3 regions of the Gallaecimonas xiamenensis 3-C-1 genome follow, and region 2 is predicted to be linked to each of the others. Evidence: predicted binding sites of a transcription regulator. Region 2 holds the regulator's gene; each other region holds the start of a gene.

Region 1 (6,157 bases), on a different contig from region 2:
AGCAGTTGCCGGCCCTGGCGGCCTTTGCCCAGAAGAACATGAGCCTGAGCGCCACCTTGATGGAAGGCAGCTGGTTGCTGACCGACGGTGAGCGCTCGGAAGAGTTTCGTATCGACCGCTGGCTTTAAGACGCCGGCCATGAAAAAGCCCCGCTTAGGCGGGGCTTTAGCGTTTTTAGAAGCGGTATTGCAAGCCCAGGCCAAAGTTGCGCCCCGGCTGGCTGTATCGCTCCAGATTCTGGCTCTGGGTACTGAGGGTACGTACTTCACTCCAGACCCAATACTGTTTGTCGAACAGATTGTAGAGGCCAGCCGACAACCGCAGCCTTTCCAGAGGCTGATAGTAGGCGGTCATGTCTACAGTGGTGAAACTGGACGTAGCCAGCCATTGGTTGGCGGTGCTGATGTCGCTGCGTTTTTTGCGCGCAGTCCAAGTCAGGTTGAGGCTGGCGCCCCACTGGCCGGTTGGCGCGTCGTAGTCCAGGCCGCTGAATAGCTGCAAGGGCGAGATAGAATCCAATGGCTCGTCATCGCCGGTGTTTTCGCCTTCGGCGTAAGCCACGGCGCCCTTAAGGGCCAGGCCGTCCAAGGTGCTGCCCCAGAATGCCGCCAAATCCAGGGCGCCTTTGAACTCGAAACCCTTGATGCGGACCTTGTCCAGGTTCATGGCGGTGAACTCCCCCAGGCTGTATTCGGGGCTGGCTCCTAGGGGTACCTGGCTTTCGATAAAGTTGCGGTAATGGTTGTCAAAGAAGGCCAGCTCGGCCTGGCCCTGGGTGCCGCTCAGGCGTAGGCCCAGCTCGGCAAAGGTGCTTTGCTCCGGTTTGAGATCCGGGTTGGGCCTGATGATGTAGGAAAACTGGTTACCACCGAAGCTGACGTTGTTTTCGTAGTAGTAATAGAGGTTGTTGATGGTGGGGGCACGAAAGCCGCTGCCGTAACGGCCAAAGAGGCCAAGGCCGCTCGCCAGTTGCCACTCGAAACCCAACTGGCCGGTCAGTTTACTGTTCTTACTGTCGCCCCAGTCGGCCACATATTGGTCGGCCTGAGTCTGGTAATGGTAGTGGTCGTAGCGCAGGGCCGGCAGCAGCGCAAAGTCCTCGCTCAGCTGCCAGTGGTCTTCCATATAGAGGCCGACAATATCCCCGTCCGCCTTGGGGGAGAAGCGGCTGCTATCGGTTTGGCCATCTACCGTATTGCGATTGAGGTTTTCGTATTCCTGGCGCTGGTAGCTGGCACCGTAACGCAGTCGGTGGTTGTCCAGTTGCTTGGCCAGATCGGCCCGGCCCTGGTAGCCCCGCTGGTCGTAGAAACGGTTCACAAAACGATGACTGCTGGCACTGTCGACCAGGGTACCGTTCTCGGTGCGGGTTTTCTGGAAGTCCAGCTGCCAGTGGAGCTGGTCAAAAAACAGCTGTTCTGCGGCTAGATCCTGGAAGAGGCCAACACGGGTACGCTGGATGTCGTCGTCAGAGCGATGCAGGGCTTCGGCCGTGCTCTCCGAATAAAGATCAATCTTGGAGCGGCCTTTAAAGTGCTCGGCAACCAGCCCCAGCCGGTTGTCTGCGCCCAACTGCCAGACCAGTTTACCGAGCAGGTTGTCGGATTGGGTGTCGGCCGGGTTGACGGCGCCGCGCCCGGGGCCCCTGTCGTCGCTGCCGCCACCGTGGTTGTCGGTCTCCTTGCCGTCGCGGCGGCTGTAGACCAGCAAGGATTCCAGGTCTCCGATGCGGTTGGCCAGGGTGGCGGTTTCGCTAAAGCGCTCAGAATCGCTGCGATAACTGGCTTGGAGCAGCAGTTGGCTGTCATCCCCCTGGGCCTTGAGGTAGTCGGCGGCTTCCTTGGTGCGAAACTGCACCACGCCCCCCAAAGCTCCCGAGCCGGCGCTGACATTGCCGCCTTTGATGATGGTCATCCGTTGCAGGGCATCAAGATCCACCGTATTACGCCCCGACTGCAGGTAGGTGGTGGTGGGGCCATAGCTGTCCGCCAGTTCGACACCGTCAACCAGGATCTTGACCCTGTCGCCGTCCATACCCCTGATGTTGATGCTGCCAATACCAAAACGCTCATCACGGGTGACAGTCACACCGGGTTCGTAGCGCAGCACGTCGCTCAGATCGGTGCTGAGGTTACGGCGGATCTGCTGCTCATCGATAACGACGCTGCTGGCGTCGGGGTGGATGGCCGGGCTTCTTTGGCCCTGTACTGTGATCCGTTCCAGGCTGTCATCCGGTGCCTGGGTAAGGTTTTGATCATTGGCCAGGGCCTGGCTGACGGCGCAGCTCAGAGCCAGCAGGGTCCAGTGGGCAGGCGATTTCATGGCGTGTGATTCCCTTGTTCAGCAAAGTGCCAAGGGAGACTACCATTTTACAAATGATAATCAATATCAATTGCATTTGTTTCTTGCTAATAAAGTCAGGCGCCTTGTCTGTGGCGCCAGGTGCAGCCATTAAAAAACCCCGCTTAGGCGGGGCTTTTTTTAGACCTCAAGGTCGATGTGCGCACCCATGGCGCCACTGGGGGCCGGTGGTGCCTGCATCGTTTGAACCTGGGCGGCGCTTTCAATCAGGTCCAGGGCCATGGCCCCTTCACGGCGAATTTGCTCGTTGCCGAAACGGGCCGCTAGTGCCTCGTATTCGCCGCTGACTTGTACGCTGTTGACGTTCATTGTTCCCCCATCAGGGATTCGGCGATGTCGCCGGGTTCCAGTTCCAGGCCCTCGAGTTCTTCGTTCCAGTCGGGACCGACCAGGATGTCGTCCTCGGCCAGGTTGGGCAGCCACAGGCCCACGAAGTCGGACAGGCTGATGCGCTCGGCTTGGTAGTCGGCCCACTGGTCGACACAGTGGCGCTGGGCGTCCGCCTTGTTGGACCAAAACGGCATGACCTCGGCGTCTTCGAACTCGGCCGAATCACAAACAACCCAGCCTTCTTCACAGCTCAGGCTCCACAGTTCGCCGGTCTGCTGGATGGTCTCAAGGAAGGTGTCGTAACTTTTTTGCCATTGGGTCATGGGGGGGATCCTTAAAGAGGGGACGGCGACATTATCGCCTTAAAAGCAGGGTGTTGCGCGATTATTTTTCGCCGCCTGTTAAGGGTGGGCCCTCTGTCACACCCCGCTTTCGGTTATGCCGAGTTCTGCCACCAAGCGGGCCAGCCAGTCACTGAAACAGCGCAGGCGCTGACTGGGGTGGCGGTTGGCAGGGTAGAGCAGGGCCAGGGCCATGGGCGGTGGCGGGGTCTTTGGCAGCACCTCCACCAGTAGCCCCTTGGCCACCTGCTCTTCAAGGTCATAGCGCGGCCCCTGGATAAGGCCGAACCCGGCCAGGCCGGCGGCCACATAGGCGTCGGCGCCGTTGGTGCTCAAGTCAAAAGGCAGCATGCGGGTCTGGCATTGGCCGGCCAGGGTGAAATCCAGAGGCTCGATACGGCCACTTGAAGGCAGGGCATAGGCCACCATGCGGTGCCCGGCCAGTTGGTCGAGGTCCAACGGAGTGCCGAAGCGGGCCAGATAACCTGGGCTGGCCAGGGTGGCCTGGGGCATCTGGCCCAGGTTGCGGGCCCGCAGGTTACTGTCTTTTAAGGGGCCGGCCCGCAGCACCGCGTCCACCCCTTCTTTTACCGGGTCTATGGGCTGGTCGGCTATGGTCAGTTGCAGGGCGATCTTGGGGTAGCGTTGGTGAAAGTCGGCCAGATGCGGGATCACCACCAGCCGCGCCAGGCGGGTGGGCAGGTTGATGCGCAGTACGCCGCTTGGGGCCTTGTTCGGCAGGAACAAGCCTTCCAGCTCGTCCCAATCCGCCAGCAATTGCCGAGCCTTGTCGACAAAGGTTTCCCCTTCCGGGGTCAGGCTAACCTGGCGGGTGGTGCGCACCAGCAGTTGGGTCTTTAGTTGGGCTTCCAGGCGCTGCACCGCCTGGGTGACGGTGGAGCGGGGCAGGTTGAGGCTGCTGGCAGCCTGGGTGAAGCTGCGGGCCTCACAGACCCGAAGGAAGATGCCAAGGGTTCGAAAGCGGTCCATAGATTGTTCGTGATTTACAAACAGTAAAACCCTTATGCCGGTGTTTATCCCAATCGTCAACAGGGCCATGCTAGGCACCTGACGCAAGGAGGTTGCAATGAAACAACGTCAATTGGGGGCCAATGGGCCTTTGGTATCGGCCCTGGCCTTGGGCTGCATGGGTATGAGCGAGTTCTATGGTAATGGCGATGACCGCGAGTCTTTAGCCACCTTGGATCTGGCTCTGGAACAGGGGCTCAACTTTTGGGATACCGCCGACATTTACGGTCCTTACAGCAACGAAACCCTGGTGGGCCAGGCCCTTAAAGGGCGGCGTCAGCAGGTTTTCCTGGCCAGCAAGTTCGGCATAGTGCGGGACCCGACCGATCCCGGCAAGCGGGGGGTAAACGGCCGCCCTGACTATGTGCGCAGTTCTGTCGAAGGCAGCCTCAAGCGACTGGGTACCGACCACATCGACCTTTACTACCAGCACCGAATGGATCCGGCGGTACCGGTGGAGGAAACCGTGGGGGCCATGGCCGAACTGGTCAAGGAGGGCAAGGTCCGTTACCTGGGGCTGAGCGAAGTGGACGCCGCCACCTTGCAACGGGCACACAAGGAACACCCCATCAGCGCCGTGCAAAGCGAGTACTCTCTATGGACCCGCGACCCCGAGCGCCAGGTGCTGGATTGCTGCAGCGAATTAGGGGTGGGTTTTGTGGCCTACAGCCCCCTGGGGCGCGGTTTTCTGAGCGGCGCCATTCGCTCGGTAGAGGATTTTGAACCCGGTGATTTTCGCCGCTCCAATCCCCGCTTTATGGGGGAGAACTTCCAGAAGAACCTGGCGTTGGTGGATGCGGTTAAGGCCCTGGCCGATCATAAAGGGGTCAGCCCCAGCCAGTTGGCCCTGGCCTGGTTGTTGGCCAAGGGCGAGCACCTGGTGCCTCTTTTTGGCACCAAGCGCCGCCGTTACCTGCAAGACAACCTGGGGGCTCTGTCGGTTAACCTGAGCCCCGGGGAGCTGGCTGAAATTGAGGCGGTGTTTCCGACAGGCGCTGTCGCCGGCAGCCGGTACAGCAGCGAAGTGATGGAGCTGTTGCCGCAATAAGTGGCAAGGGCAGGTAACGCCTGCCCTTCTATACTCCATGGGCCAATCACCGCAAGGAGCAGCCCATGTCCGTCAACGCCATACCCGAGGGCTACCACAGCCTGACCCCCTACCTGGTCGTCAGCGACGCCGCCGGTGCCATCGATTTTTACCAGCGCGCCTTCGGCGCCGAGCTGGTGATGCGCCTGGACATTCCCGGCACCCAGCAGGTCGCCCATGCCGAACTCAAGTTTGGCGACAGCCACCTGATGCTGAGTGAAGAGAACCCCGACTGGAACAGTATCAGTCCCGCCACCCTGGGGGGCACGCCCCTGTCGCTGATGTTCTATGTACCTAATGTGGATAGCGCTTTTGCCCGGGCCCTAGAAGCCGGTGCCAGCCAACTGATGCCTGTGCAAAACCAGTTTTACGGTGACCGCGCCGGTACCTTGAAAGACCCCTACGGCCATCAATGGACCCTGGGTACCCATGTGGAGGATGTGGGCTTACAGGAGCTGTCTGACCGTATGGCCGCCATGTTCAAATAAAAAAGGGCCCTTGGGCCCTTTTTTATGCAGTGGCCTTGAAGCGGGCCAGGGTTTGCAGCAGCAGCGCCAGCTTGCGGGCCAACGGCTCGAGGTCGGCGGCGAAGGCTTCGCTTGCCTCCAGGGCTACCAAGTCCTGGCCCAGCTCTTCCACATAGGGCTTGAATCGCACCGCCTCGACAGTAAAGCCACTGCCGGTTTTCAGTACCGACTCGAACTGGGCCAGGTTTTCGCTGGCCAGGGCGTCGAGGCGGGTGTCGGCGTCCAGGGCTTGCTGGTAGGCGGCTTTGAGGCTGTCGCGCAGGTGCGCCAGCACGGTTTGGCGTTGGGTGTCGTTCATAGGTTCAAATCCATCAGGGTCTTGCCGGGCTTGCCGGCTTCTTCCCGGGCCAGGCGTGGCACCAGGTAGCCGGACAGGCGGGCGTTGAGCTGGCGCATGATAACGCGGGCGCGCTCATCGTCCACCAGGAAGTGGGCGGCCCCTTGCACCTTGTCCAGCACATGCAGGTAATAGGGCAGGATAC
Region 2 (6,157 bases):
CTTTTTGGCCATGAACTGCTCCTGTAGAACCATTGGCGCGCATTATAAGAAAAAACCGGGCCAGGGCCCGGTTTTTTGTGGTCTTACAAGTTGTTACTCGTAGCCGCAGTCGCGGCAATACAGGTACATGCCTTGGGGGTCCTGCATCTCCACCAGGGGAGCCACTTCCTTGTCCAGGGCCTTGAGCAACTGGCTGACCCAAGGGGTTTGGGATGTCTGCATACCGGCGGCCAGTTTGGCGGCGTCGCCGAACAGGGCCTGCATGAACTCCTCTTTGGGGCTCAGGGGGCGCTTGACCTGCTCTACCTTGTACTTGTCCAGGCCTGCCATCTGGGCGGCGTCATCGATAGCCACCTGGATGTCGCCCAGCTTGTCCACCAGGCCCAGTTCCTTGGCTTGGGCACCAATCCAGATACGGCCCTGGGCGATCTGGTTGACCTGTTCCTTGGTCATGTTGCGGCTCTCGGCCACCAGGTTGAGGAAGCGGTCGTAGCCGTTTTCAACGTTGGCCTGGATGATGGCCTTGAAGTTGTCGGACAAAGGCCGGGTCAGGGTCAGGCCGGCGTAGTCGGAGGTGCCGACACCGTCACTGTGCACGCCGATGGCGTCCAGGCTGTTCTCGAAGGTGGCCAGCAGCCCGAAGATGCCGATAGAACCGGTCAGGGTAGTGGGGTGGGCGACGATTTCGTCGGCACTGGCGGAGATCCAGTAGCCGCCGGACGCCGCATAGGTACCCATGGACGCCACCACTGGCTTGCCGGCCTTTTTCAGCTCCAGCAGTTCCTTGCGGATGATTTCACTGGCAAAGGCGCTGCCGCCGGGGCTGTCGACCCGCAGCACCACGGCCTTGATGTCGTCATCCAGGCGGGCCTGGCGCAGCAGGGCGGCGATGGTGTCGCCACCGGACATGTTCACCGGCGCTTCGCCGTCCACTATTTCACCCTGGGCCACTACCACGCCCACTTTCGGACCCGGTTTGGGCATCGGCAGTTTGGGATGGATGATGGACAGGTAGTCGTCAAAGCTGATGCGGCGGTAGTGATGGTCCTCGTCTTCCCCGGTCAGGGCGATAAGGGCCTGGTCCATCTCTTCGCGGGAAGCCAGCTTGTCCACCAGGCCTTCTTTGAGGGCCAGTTGGGCAAAGTCGGCACCGGCGCCTTTGAAGCGAGCCGGCAGGTTATCCAGCATGGCGTCCAGGGCACCGGGCTCGAGCTTACGCAGCTCAACAATCTTGTCCTGGTATTGCTGCCACAGGGCGCCCAGGAAGACGCGGTTGGCTTCCTTGGCCGGCTCGGACATGTCGTCGCGGATATAGGGCTCCACCGCCGACTTGAAGGTACCGACCCTAAACACATGGGTGGTGATCTTCAGCTTGTCCAGCAAGGACTTGTAGTAGATGCGGTAGCGGCCAAAACCGTCGATGGACATAAAGCCCACGTCGTTGAGGTAGATGGTGTCGGCGTAGGCGGCCAGCAGGTATTGGCCCTGGGTGTAGTAGTCACCCTTGGCGATCACCTGTTTGCCGGCGGCCTTGAAGTCGTTGATGGCGTCACCGATGGTCATCAGCTTGTCGGGACTGGTAGTCCACAGGCCATCGAGTTTGAGCACCATCAGCTTGATGCGGTTGTCGTCCTTGGCGTTCTTGATAACGTCCAGCACGTCGCTCATCTGAATTTCGGGGGGCTCCTTGCTGCCTTGCAGCTCCTGGGCCACCGCCTCCAGAGGATCGACGGTCTTGGCCTTCTCGACCAGCACGCCGTCCAGGTTCAGCAGCAGGGCGCCGTCTTTGGGCACTTCCGGCCCTTCGCTTTCACCCAAAGAGCCGATAATGGCGATCACGATGAAGAGCACCAACAAGCTCATCACCAGGCGGCGAAGGCCATTCAGGGCCTTCCACATGATGGAAAAAACCTTTTTTAACATCGTCAGCATAGGGGTCTGTGCTTCCTTGATCTTCAATGTCTTTTGGCATGCTATGGCATGCTATGGCATAGCGGGGCCGATGCGAAGCCGAATTTGTAACGGTTTGTTGATTCCAACTCATCGGATGAGTAGGCTTGCCAAAAAAGAAAAGGAACACTTGAGCGATGAATGCAGCCTATCCCCATATGCTCAGCCCCCTGGACCTGGGTTTCACCACCCTGAAAAACCGGGTGCTGATGGGTTCCATGCACACCGGCCTTGAAGAAGAAAAAAATGGCTTTGAAAAGATGGCCGCCTTCTACAAGGCCCGCGCCGAAGGCGGCGTCGGCCTTATCGTCACCGGCGGCATAGCCCCCAACTTCCGTGGCCGCCTGGCGCCTTTTGGCAGCCAGCTGTCCTTTGGCTTCCAGGCCAAAAAGCACAAGGTGGTGACCCAGGCGGTCCATGAGGCCGGCGGCAAGATCTGCCTGCAAATTCTCCATGCCGGCCGTTATGCCTACCATCCCTTTTCCCTGGCCCCCAGCGCCAAGAAGGCCCCCATCAACCCCTTCAAGCCCGGCGCCATGTCCGAGCGGCAGATAAAGGGCACCATCAAGGCCTTTGCCAAGACCGCCTACCTGGCCCAAAAGGCCGGCTATGACGGGGTCGAGGTGATGGGCTCCGAGGGTTACCTTATCAACCAGTTCCTGGCCAGCCGCACCAACAAGCGTAGCGATGCCTGGGGCGGCAGCTTTGAAAACCGCGCCCGCCTGGCCCTGGAGATCGTCCGTTCGGTGCGCAGCCGGGTCGGCAGCGACTTTATCATCATCTTCCGGCTGTCGATGCTGGAGCTGGTGGAAGAGGGCATGACCTGGGACGACGCCGTGCAGCTGGCCCGCTGGCTGGAAGAGGCCGGGGTGACCCTGATCAACACCGGTATCGGTTGGCATGAGGCGCGCATCCCCACCATCGTCACCTCGGTGCCAAGGGCCGCCTTTAGCTGGGTCACCGCCAAGATGAAGGCCGAGGGCCTCAAGGTGCCCCTTATTACCACCAACCGCATCAACGACCCCCAGGTGGCCGAGGAGATCCTGCAAAGTGGCCAGGCGGACATGGTGTCCATGGCAAGGCCGCTGCTGGCCGACCCGGATTTCGTCAACAAAGCTGCCGCAGGCCGCGCCGACCGCATCAACACCTGTATCGCCTGTAACCAGGCCTGCCTGGACCACGTGTTCGAGCAGAAAAGGGCCAGCTGCCTGGTCAACCCCCAGGCCTGTTTTGAAACCGAATTGATCTTCAAGACCGCCGCCAGCCCCAAACGCATCGGCGTGGTGGGGGCGGGCCCGGCCGGTATGGCCTTTGCCTGCTACGCCGCCGAGAAGGGCCATCAGGTGGTGCTGATGGACGCCGCCGCCGAGCTTGGTGGCCAGTTCAACTACGCCAAGCGCATTCCCGGCAAGGAAGAGTTCTACGAGACCCTGCGCTACTTCAAAAACCGCCTGGCTGACCTGGCTGTGGAAGTGCGCCTGAACGCGCCCCAGACCGCCGAGGGCTTGGCCGAGGCCGGTTTTGACGAGCTGGTTATCGCTACCGGCATCAACCCGCGCCGGCCGGCCATAGACGGCGTCGGCCATAGCAAGGTGCTGAGCTACCTGGACGTGCTGCGGGACAACAAGCCGGTGGGCAAGAAGGTGGCCATTATCGGCGCCGGTGGTATCGGCTTTGACGTGGCCGAGTTCCTGGCAGAACAGGGCCCCTCGGCCAGCCTCGACAAGGACCGCTGGCTGGCCCAGTGGGGCGTGGACCAGGCTCTGGGCACGGCGGGCGGCCTTAAGGTGCCGCAAAAACCTGAGGCCCACCGGGAGATCTGGCTGTTGCAGCGCAAGGCCAGCAAGGTGGGTAAGGGCCTTGGCAAAACCTCCGGCTGGGTGCATCGCCAGACCCTCAAAGACTTTGGGGTCAAGATGTGGTCAGGGGTGAGCTACGAGCGCATCGACGATGCCGGCCTGCATATCCGCAAGGGCGAACAGACCATGGTGCTGGATGTGGACCAGGTTGTGCTCTGCGCCGGCCAGGAGCCCAACAAGGGCCTGTGGCAGGCCTTGGCCGACAAGGGCGTGCAGGCGCACCTTATCGGTGGCGCCGACGTGGCGGCTGAGCTCGACGCCAAGCGCGCCATTCGCCAGGGCGCCGAATTGGCGGCCCGGCTCTAGGAAAAAAAGAGGCCAGGATAACCTGGCCTCTTTTCAGTCTTCACCGCGACGGCGTTTGTCGCATGAGACGGTGTCTTCACACTCGCCGTAGAGGTAGAGACTGTGGTGCGTCAGTTTGATGTGGTTGGTTTTAGCCACTGCTTTCTGGCGCTGTTCAATGACCTCATCCATAAACTCCACCACCAAGCCGCACTTTAGGCAGACCAGATGGTCGTGGTGGTGTTTTTGGGAGAGTTCGAAGACGGATTTGCCGCCTTCAAAGTGATGGCGGGTAACGATACCGGCGTCATCGAACTGGTTCAGTACCCGGTAGACGGTGGCCAGGCCGATCTCTTCGCCCAGCTCAATGAGCTTTTTGTAGAGATCTTCGGCACTGATGTGCTGGAAGTCGGGCTGTTGCAGCAATTCAAGGATCTTGACCCTGGGCAGGGTGACCTTGAGGCCAGCGTCGCGCAGCGCTTGATTCTCGTCCGCCATGAATGGTCCTGTTCGTGTTTTGGGCGGGATAGCCCGCGTTGGTTATCAGGAGAAAGGTACCCAAGTGGGCCGGCCTTTACCAGTGGCATGATACCAGTATTTGTTCGATTTTATCGATTAGGTGAATGATGAAAGCATGGTTGTTTAAAAAAGGTACGCGGATCCGGCATCTGCTGAATTTCTGGCCGCCTTTTCTGTTTACGGGGATCCGTATCGTTGAATTGTCTGAAGATTTTCGCCGTTGCCGGGTGGAGCTGAAAAACCGGCCCTGGACCAAAAATGCCAACGGTACCCAGTTCGGCGGCAGCCTCTTTGCCATGACAGACCCCATCTATGCGTTGATGCTGATGGGGATACTGGGCAAGCGCTACCATGTCTGGGACAGGGCCGCCAAAATCCATTTTGAGAAGCCCGGTGTAGGTAAAGTCTACGCCGAATTCCAGGTGACAGAGCAGATGCTGGCCGAGATTGAAGGGGCGACGGTGGCCGGGGAGAAGCACCTGCCGCAGATCGTCACCGACGTCAAAGACGGCAAAGGGGACCTGGTGGCCAAAATAGAGCGAACCCTCTATATCCGCCTCAAGCGCCGCTACCGCCCCGGCGTCTGAAAAAAAGCCCCTCAATCGAGGGGCTTTTTTTAGTCTTCCAGTTCGGCCAGGCACATCTCTTCGTATACCTGCTTGACCCACTTCTCCACCCGCTCGGCGGTGAGTTCGGGCTGGCGATCTTCGTCGATGCCCAGGCCAATAAAGTGGTTGTCGTCGGCCATGGCCTTGGAGGCCACATAGGTGTAACCCTCGGTGGACCAATGGCCGATGATGGTGGCGCCTTTGGCTTCGATGATGTCGCGCAGGGTGCCCATGGCGTCGAGGAAGTACTCGGCGTAGTCCTCCTGGTCGCCGCAGCCGAAGATGGCTACCAGCTTGTCGGAGAAGTCGATTTCTTCGAGGGTGGGGAAGAAATCGTCCCAGTCGCACTGGGATTCACCGTAGTACCAGGTGGGAATGCCGAGCAGCAGCAGGCTGAAGCCCTCGATGTCTTCCTTGCTGGACTTGGCGATGTCGTGGACTTCCACCAGGTGCTTGCCCAGCTGCTTCTGGATCATTTTGGCGACGGCTTCGGTGTTACCGGTATCGCTGCCGAAGAAGAGACCTACAGATGCCATTCGACTCAATTCCTCTCGGTGTTGGCGGCATCGAGCTCCTCGACGCCGGCTTTCAATATGTTTTCTATCAATTCGCTACGGCTGATGCTTTGCGCTTTGGCCAGATCGTTGAGGGTATCAAAGAGGGCGGATTCGACTTTCAGTTCCACCCTTTTCAGCCCTTTTTGTTTGTCTCTTTTGATCTGGTTCCGTTTGTTGACCTTCAGTTGTACCTGGCGCGGGAGGGGATTGGTTTTTGGACGCCCCCGGCGTTTTTCCTCGGCAAACAGGTCAATGGTTATCCTGTCCGAACTCTCTTTGGCCATTAACCGATACCTGAACTTTCCCAGATGAGTCTAATCACTTCTTTGGAGATAAACCCCGCACACCCCAGAAAGAGCACCAGCCAGACGATATAGCG
Region 3 (6,157 bases), on a different contig from region 2:
GAGGTCAAAAACCAGGCCGCCGTAGGGCACCAGCTTGTCCTTCACCTCGCTGCCTTTGTTGGCACCATAGCTGTCGCCGGCACTTTTGTAGCGGATCAGGCGGCCACCGCCTATGAGCGCCAGCCGGTCGGTCAGGTGTAGGCGGGTGGCGCCATAAAGGGCTTTTTGGGTGTCGTCGATGTCGGAGCCGGTAGCCCCTTCCACCAGATTTGGATAAGGAGCCTGGCCGTGCCACTGGGTAAAGTCGCCGATGGGCGGGAAGCCATTGGTGAAATCGTACAGGGACAGGTCGGTCAGTTCGTTACGGACCCAACTGGCGCCGAAGGTCAAGTCGTGGCTGCGTCCCAGCAGGCGGTATTGGCCGGTGACCGAGGCGTCCAGCTGCTGGGCTTTGGAGTCCAGGTCGTAACGGCTGGCGTACCCGGTCAACCCTACATTGGTTTGGGGTTCGATGGTGCCATACACATAGAAGAGGTCGCTGTTCTGGGTCGATTTTCGGTATTCATAGACCAGCTTGCCGTTCCAGCCGTTGCCAAACTGGTGCTTGAGCTCGGCAAAGGCCTGGGTGTTGTAGCTGTTCCAGTAGGCCCAATCGGCCGAGGTGTTGGACGAGCGGTCAAAATGGGTGGCCGAGCCGTCGGTATAGACCAGCGTCAGGGCGCCCCACATGGGAGACTTGGGCTTGCCTTCCTGGTAGTTGGCCCCCAGGGTCAGCAGGGTATCCAGCCCCAGATCGGCCTCCAATACCCCGTAGACCGAGGAAAGGGTCTTGCTGTAATCATCGATATAGGAGTGGTTGTCGCTGTGGCTGGCCACAAAGCGGCCACGTAGCCCCTCAGCCAGGGGGCCAGACAGGTCCAACTCACCCTGGTAGTTGTCCCAGCGGCCCAGGCTCAGGGTCACCTGCCCCTGGGTTTCGGCGGTAGGACGCTTGCGTACCAGGTTGACGGTAGCAGAGGGGTTACCGACCCCCGCCATCAGGCCGGCGGCACCGCGCACCACTTCCACCCGCTCAAACAGGCTCATGTCGGTATCGCCGTTCACCACGTTGGAATAGAAGGGTGCCCCTAGGCCATCCAACTGGAAATTGTTGATTTCAAAACCCCGGGACGTGAAATAGGTCCTGTCGGTTTCCACCTTTTCCACCGTCACCCCAGGGGTGAATTCCAGCACCTTGACCAGGGTGTCGAGGTTGAAATCTTGCAGCAGGTCCTGGTCCATCACGGTCAGGGACTGGGGTGTCTCCCGCTGTGACAGGGGCAGGCCGGTGGCGGTGTTGGCCTTTTGTATCTGGCTACCTGTGACTTGCAGGTGCTCAACGTCGTCGGCCAGGGCCGGTAGGCTGCCCAGCAAAGCAGAAAGGGCCAGGGTAAGGGGGGTTTTGCGCAGCATGATCTTTTATCCCATAACGGCGACAGGGCCGCTCCAGGCCGGCCCTGCAACCTCTGGGTATTGCTGGAGCCCGGGAGTGGTCCCGACAAGAATCAGCGCATGATAATCATTCCCATTTGCATATTCAAGCGGAAGGCTGGCTCACTCTGCTAATCCCCTACCCTTGCCAAGTCCTCGGCGATGGACTGGGCGATCAGCGCCAGATCCCGGGGTTCATCCTTGTCATCCCAGCGGTAGGCGGCGATCTCGGCGTTGATCTCGGCGTCTTGGGGCTGGGGATAGCGGGTGGTAAAGCGGGCCACCCTGAAATCAGCCAGGGGCCGTAAGCTGTGGTCGGGGCTGAGCAGGTAGGCGGAAAAGGACACCTCCGGTTTGTTGAGGCTGCGCCCACCGAAGTTGAAGTGCCGTACATATTCCATGTCCAGCTCCAGCACCGCGTCGGCATCCGCCAGCCGGGCGGCCAACTGCTTGCCTTTGGCCAGGTTGGCTTTCAGCAAAGCGGTGAAGTGGCGGGTCAGCTGCTGCTGGTCGGCAAAGTCCAGGTTGTCGGGGTCGCCACCTGGGCCATTGACCAGTTTGATGCGCACGGCACCGACGAAATACTGGCTCTGGCCCTGAACCAGAGGCGTGGGGGTTTGGCTGTAGTGGAAAGGTTGGCTGGCACAACCCACCAGCAATAGCGGTAGCAGCAGGATACGCAGTAAGGCCATGGACAACACCTGGAGTAAAAGGGCCACCTAGCCAAAAGGCGTCCAAATGGCCCCCCACCTTCAGTATCGGCCTTTATCTTTACCTGCCAGGCTCCCTCCAAAAGCAATGCGTTACAGTGACTTGCCTTCTTGGGGCCGGAAAATTTCCCGCCCTTGACCGTAGTTATCCCCTGTTATTGTCGCTAGACTCTTGTGCCTGCCAACTTCGCCTGGAAGGCGGAGTGCAGCCCAGATTCACCGACACATTCAAAGGACATGTACATGAAGCCGTATTTTGGACTCCCGGCCCTGTTGTTGGCCGGTATCATGGGTCTGCCTGCCCAGGCCGCCGACAGCGTCAACGTCAAAGTGCTGAGCGCCGTGGTCAAGGATCAGAAACTGGCCGACGCCAAGATCACCTGGCAGCGCAATGGTGAAAGCTCCCAACGCGCCACCAGCAACACCGCCGGCCAGGCCAGCGCCCAGATCTCCGATGATGCCGACACCACCATGATCATAGACAAGGAAGGCTACTCCACCCTGGTAGTACGTTGCCCTTGCGACGGCTTCACCTATGCCTTGTCCCCGGTGATGGACAACCTGGACGGCCTGCGGGTGGTACTGACCTGGGGCGCCTCGCCCAAGGATCTGGACTCCCACATGGCCTTCCCCGGCAGTCATATTTATTTCGCCAAGAAAAACGGCCGCCAAGCCAATCTGGACGTGGACGACACCACCTCCTATGGCCCCGAGACCATCACCGTCAGCAAGAAGCAGCAAGGCAAGAAATACATCTACGCCGTCCATGACTTCAGCAATGCCAGCGGTACCATTGCCCGCGCCATGGCCGACAGCCAAGCCAGCGTTCAGCTCTATGTAGGCCAGACCCTGGTCCGCACCTACCGGCCTCAGCCCGGTAAAAACGGCAACAGCTGGCTGGTGTTCGGCATCGACGAGAACGGTGCCTTCCAGGACATCAACAGCTACAAGAACCTGACCCCCCAGGGCCTGGATGCCTACCTCAAGGACCTGCTGGCAAGCGACAGCTTTGACCCCCAGAACCTGGTCAGCAGCGCCGACATCCAGCAAGCCAAGCGCTACAACACCCAGGGTGAGAAGCTCTATCACCAGCAGGATCTGATGGGCGCCATGTACCGCTTCCAAGACGCCATCAACCTCTATCCCAACTTCGGCCAGGCCTACAGCAACCTGGGCCTGACCTACCAGAAACTGGACCGCACCGCCGAAGCCCTGTGGGCCAACCGCAAGGCCATCGAACTGGCCAGCGGCAAGAGCAAGGACAGGGTCCAGGCCAGCAGCTACTACAACATCGCCCGTATCTACGAGGCCAAAGGCCAGTGGCAGGATGCCCTCGACAGCTACCGTAAAGCCAAGTCCCTGCGCGCCCACAGCGCCTACGACAAAGGCATAGAACGGATGGAGCAGAAACTGCACTGATCCCAAGCCCCGCTTCGGCGGGGTTTTTTCTTTCCACGCACAAGAAAAGGACGACAGATGCGCTCTTATTTTATCGCCGCCTTGGCCCTGCTGACCCTGCCCCAAGCCTGGGCCGCCGGCCCCGCCAAGGTCGCCACCCTGGACCGCCAGCTCTGGCCCCAGGCTATCGACAGCCGCAGCGCCTTTGACCAGGCCTCGGCGGCGGAGATCCGCCAATTTACCCGGCTGCTGGCAGCCACCCCCTTGGATGATGCCGCCGCCGTCACCGCCTTTACCCAGGTGGACAACCCGGACATGGCCAGCGTCCAGCAATGGCGCGAGCTGACCCAGCTGCGCCTACAGGGCAACTACGCCATGGCCTGCCACCAATGCCAGGACGCCAAAAGCTGGGAAGCCCTGGTGGCCGCCAGCCAACAACCCCATGACAACAGCCTTGGCGCCTGGCAGCAGGCAAGCCAGGCCTTTCACCAGCGTTACCTCTACGAGCAGGTGCGTCTGGCCGCCCTCTTTGGCCGGGTAACCAGCGAAGTATTACCCCTGGGGGCCGGTGAGTTGGACGAACTGGAACGAAGTGGCTTTAACCAGGCCGACGGCCACTTCCTGCTGAGCTACGACGACGGTCCGTCCAGCACCGTCAAGGGTGACAACCGCAGTGCCCAACTGGTCAGCGCCCTTGAAGGCAAGGGCCTGCATGCCCAGTTTTTCGCCCTGGGGGAAAGGCTGGCCGCCGTTAAACCCGGTAAGGATTTTTACGCCAACCAGTGCGTGGGCTCCCATGGTTACCAGCATAAGAGCCACCAGCGCTGGGACGGCTGGGCCCAGTCCCTGGCCGACACCCGCAAGCTGCTGGCCGAGTTGCCGCAAAAAGGCCACCACTGGTTCCGCCCCCCTTACGGCCAGCGCCAACCGGCGCTGCTGGAAAGCCTGGCTGAGCGGGATGAAGGGGTGATGCTGTGGAATATCGACAGCCAGGACTGGAACCGCAAGCTCGACAACCAACAGGTCCAGGACAGGGTGATCACCCTGATGCTGCTGTGGCGCAGCGGTATCATTCTCTACCACGACATCCACCCCAAGGCCTTGGCCAACCTGCCGGCCCTGGTGGACTTTCAAAAGCAGGCGGGGCTCACCTGGACCGACTGCCGCGACATTTGATGGCTAAAAAAAGCCCCGCTCTGCGGGGCTTTTTTATCAGGGCCTTAACGCCAGCAACTCTGACACCGTCACCAAACGATAGCCCTTGGCCTTAAGGCCCTCGATGATGCCGGGCACGGCGTCCAGGGAGGCCTGGCGGGAGCGGAACATCACGTGCAGCAGCAGGATGGAGCCGGGTTTGGCCTTGTCCAGTACATAACGGGTGATGGCCTGGCTGTTGCCGGCGATGTCGCCATGGCTTTCCGGCTCCAGGTCCCAGGTGACAGAGGTCATGTCACGGTGCGACAGGTACCAGGGCAGCATGACGAACTTCTTGCCGTAAGGGGGCCTGAACAGGATGGGGCCCTGGTAGCCGCTTTGGCGGATCAGGGCGTCGGTGCGTTCCAACTCTTCGCGCACGGCGCCAGGAGACATCAGCACCATGCGCTGGTGGCTGTAGGAGTGGTTGCCAATCTCATGGCCGGCATTGGCAATCAGCATGGTTTCCCTGGGGTGCAGCTCCATGGCGCTGCCCACCAGGAAGAAAGTGGCTTTGACGTCCTCGGCGGCCAGCATCGTCAGGACCGCCTCGGTATTGCCCGGGGCCGGGCCGTCGTCGAAGGTCAGGGCTATCACCTTCTGGTCGGTATCCACCCTGTTGACCAGCTCCCCAAAAAGCTGCACCTGGCGGCTGTTGACCAGTTGCCAGGTACCAAGCAGTACCACCAGTAAAGCAATCAGACCCAACACCACCGACTTGATGGACAAACTCATCACACATTTCCTATTCATCCTTAAACGAAGTGTGGTTCCTTTTTGCCACCCACAACAACGTAAAAAAACCGGCCATCAAGGCCGGTTTTTATTAACAAATCAACTTACTTGTCGGAGGCTTCAGGTTTGGCCTGCTCGCCCTTGTCGATGCCCAGCAGTTCCACTTCGAACACCAGCACGGAGTTAGGGGGAATGGTCTGCATGTCGCGCTCACCGTAAGCCAGCTCGGAGGGGATCACGAAGCGGTACTTGGAGCCAACGGTCATCAGCTGTACGCCTTCGGTCCAACCGGGAATAACGCGGTTGAGGGCGAAAGTAATGGGCTCGCCACGGTCATAGGAGCTGTCGAACTGGGTACCGTCGGTGAGGGTACCCTTGTAGTTGACGGTAACGCGGTCGGTAGCCTTGGGATGCTCGCCGGTGCCTTCGGTCAGCACTTCGTACTGCAGGCCGGAATCGGTGACCTTCACGCCGTCTTTCTTGGCGTTTTCGGCCAGGTATTTCTCACCATCGGTCTTGTTCTTTTCGGCTTCTTCCTTGGACTTGGCGGCCAGCTTCTCGGAAGCGGTCTTGTCCAGGGCCTGCAGCTGGGCGGTGATGGTGTCCTTGTCCAGTTGGTTCTTGTCGTGGATACCGTCGCTGAAGCCCGCGATCACCAGCTCTTTGTCCAGGCTGATGCCCAGCTCTTCCTGCTTGTCCATGGTGGTGCG

The links. The regulator Fur, encoded in region 2, represses iron uptake genes when iron is present. The targets are predictions, from matches to a motif close to ATAATAATGAGAACNACTATCAA.
Region 1: B3C1_RS14385 (TonB-dependent hemoglobin/transferrin/lactoferrin family receptor) is a predicted target of Fur. The motif match lies at 2,370-2,392, and genes of this name have one in related genera.
Region 3: B3C1_RS03190 (TonB-dependent siderophore receptor) is a predicted target of Fur. The motif match lies at 1,492-1,514, and genes of this name have one in related genera.

Annotation. Positions count from the first base shown of each region.
Region 1 covers NZ_AMRI01000022.1:12,483-18,639, reverse strand. The annotation lists gene B3C1_RS14390 (YaeQ family protein) at 1-128, shown strand, start outside; gene B3C1_RS14385 (TonB-dependent hemoglobin/transferrin/lactoferrin family receptor) at 175-2,322, opposite strand; gene B3C1_RS14380 (hypothetical protein) at 2,482-2,670, opposite strand; gene B3C1_RS14375 (DUF2750 domain-containing protein) at 2,667-3,014, opposite strand; gene B3C1_RS14370 (LysR family transcriptional regulator) at 3,111-4,022, opposite strand; gene B3C1_RS14365 (aldo/keto reductase) at 4,120-5,109, shown strand; gene B3C1_RS14360 (VOC family protein) at 5,175-5,636, shown strand; gene B3C1_RS14355 (hypothetical protein) at 5,659-5,973, opposite strand; gene epmB (EF-P beta-lysylation protein EpmB) at 5,970-6,157, opposite strand, start outside.
Region 2 covers NZ_AMRI01000001.1:150,729-156,885, forward strand. The annotation lists gene ansA (asparaginase) at 1-12, opposite strand, end outside; gene sppA (signal peptide peptidase SppA) at 94-1,899, opposite strand; gene B3C1_RS00745 (oxidoreductase) at 2,088-4,115, shown strand; gene fur (ferric iron uptake transcriptional regulator) at 4,149-4,592, opposite strand; gene B3C1_RS00755 (DUF4442 domain-containing protein) at 4,721-5,200, shown strand; gene fldA (flavodoxin FldA) at 5,230-5,757, opposite strand; gene ybfE (LexA regulated protein) at 5,763-6,062, opposite strand; gene B3C1_RS00770 (DUF2788 domain-containing protein) at 6,062-6,157, opposite strand, start outside.
Region 3 covers NZ_AMRI01000003.1:183,922-190,078, reverse strand. The annotation lists gene B3C1_RS03190 (TonB-dependent siderophore receptor) at 1-1,392, opposite strand, end outside; gene B3C1_RS03185 (hypothetical protein) at 1,542-2,102, opposite strand; gene B3C1_RS03180 (YfaP family protein) at 2,364-3,539, shown strand; gene B3C1_RS03175 (polysaccharide deacetylase family protein) at 3,597-4,694, shown strand; gene B3C1_RS03170 (polysaccharide deacetylase family protein) at 4,731-5,447, opposite strand; gene fkpA (FKBP-type peptidyl-prolyl cis-trans isomerase) at 5,552-6,157, opposite strand, start outside.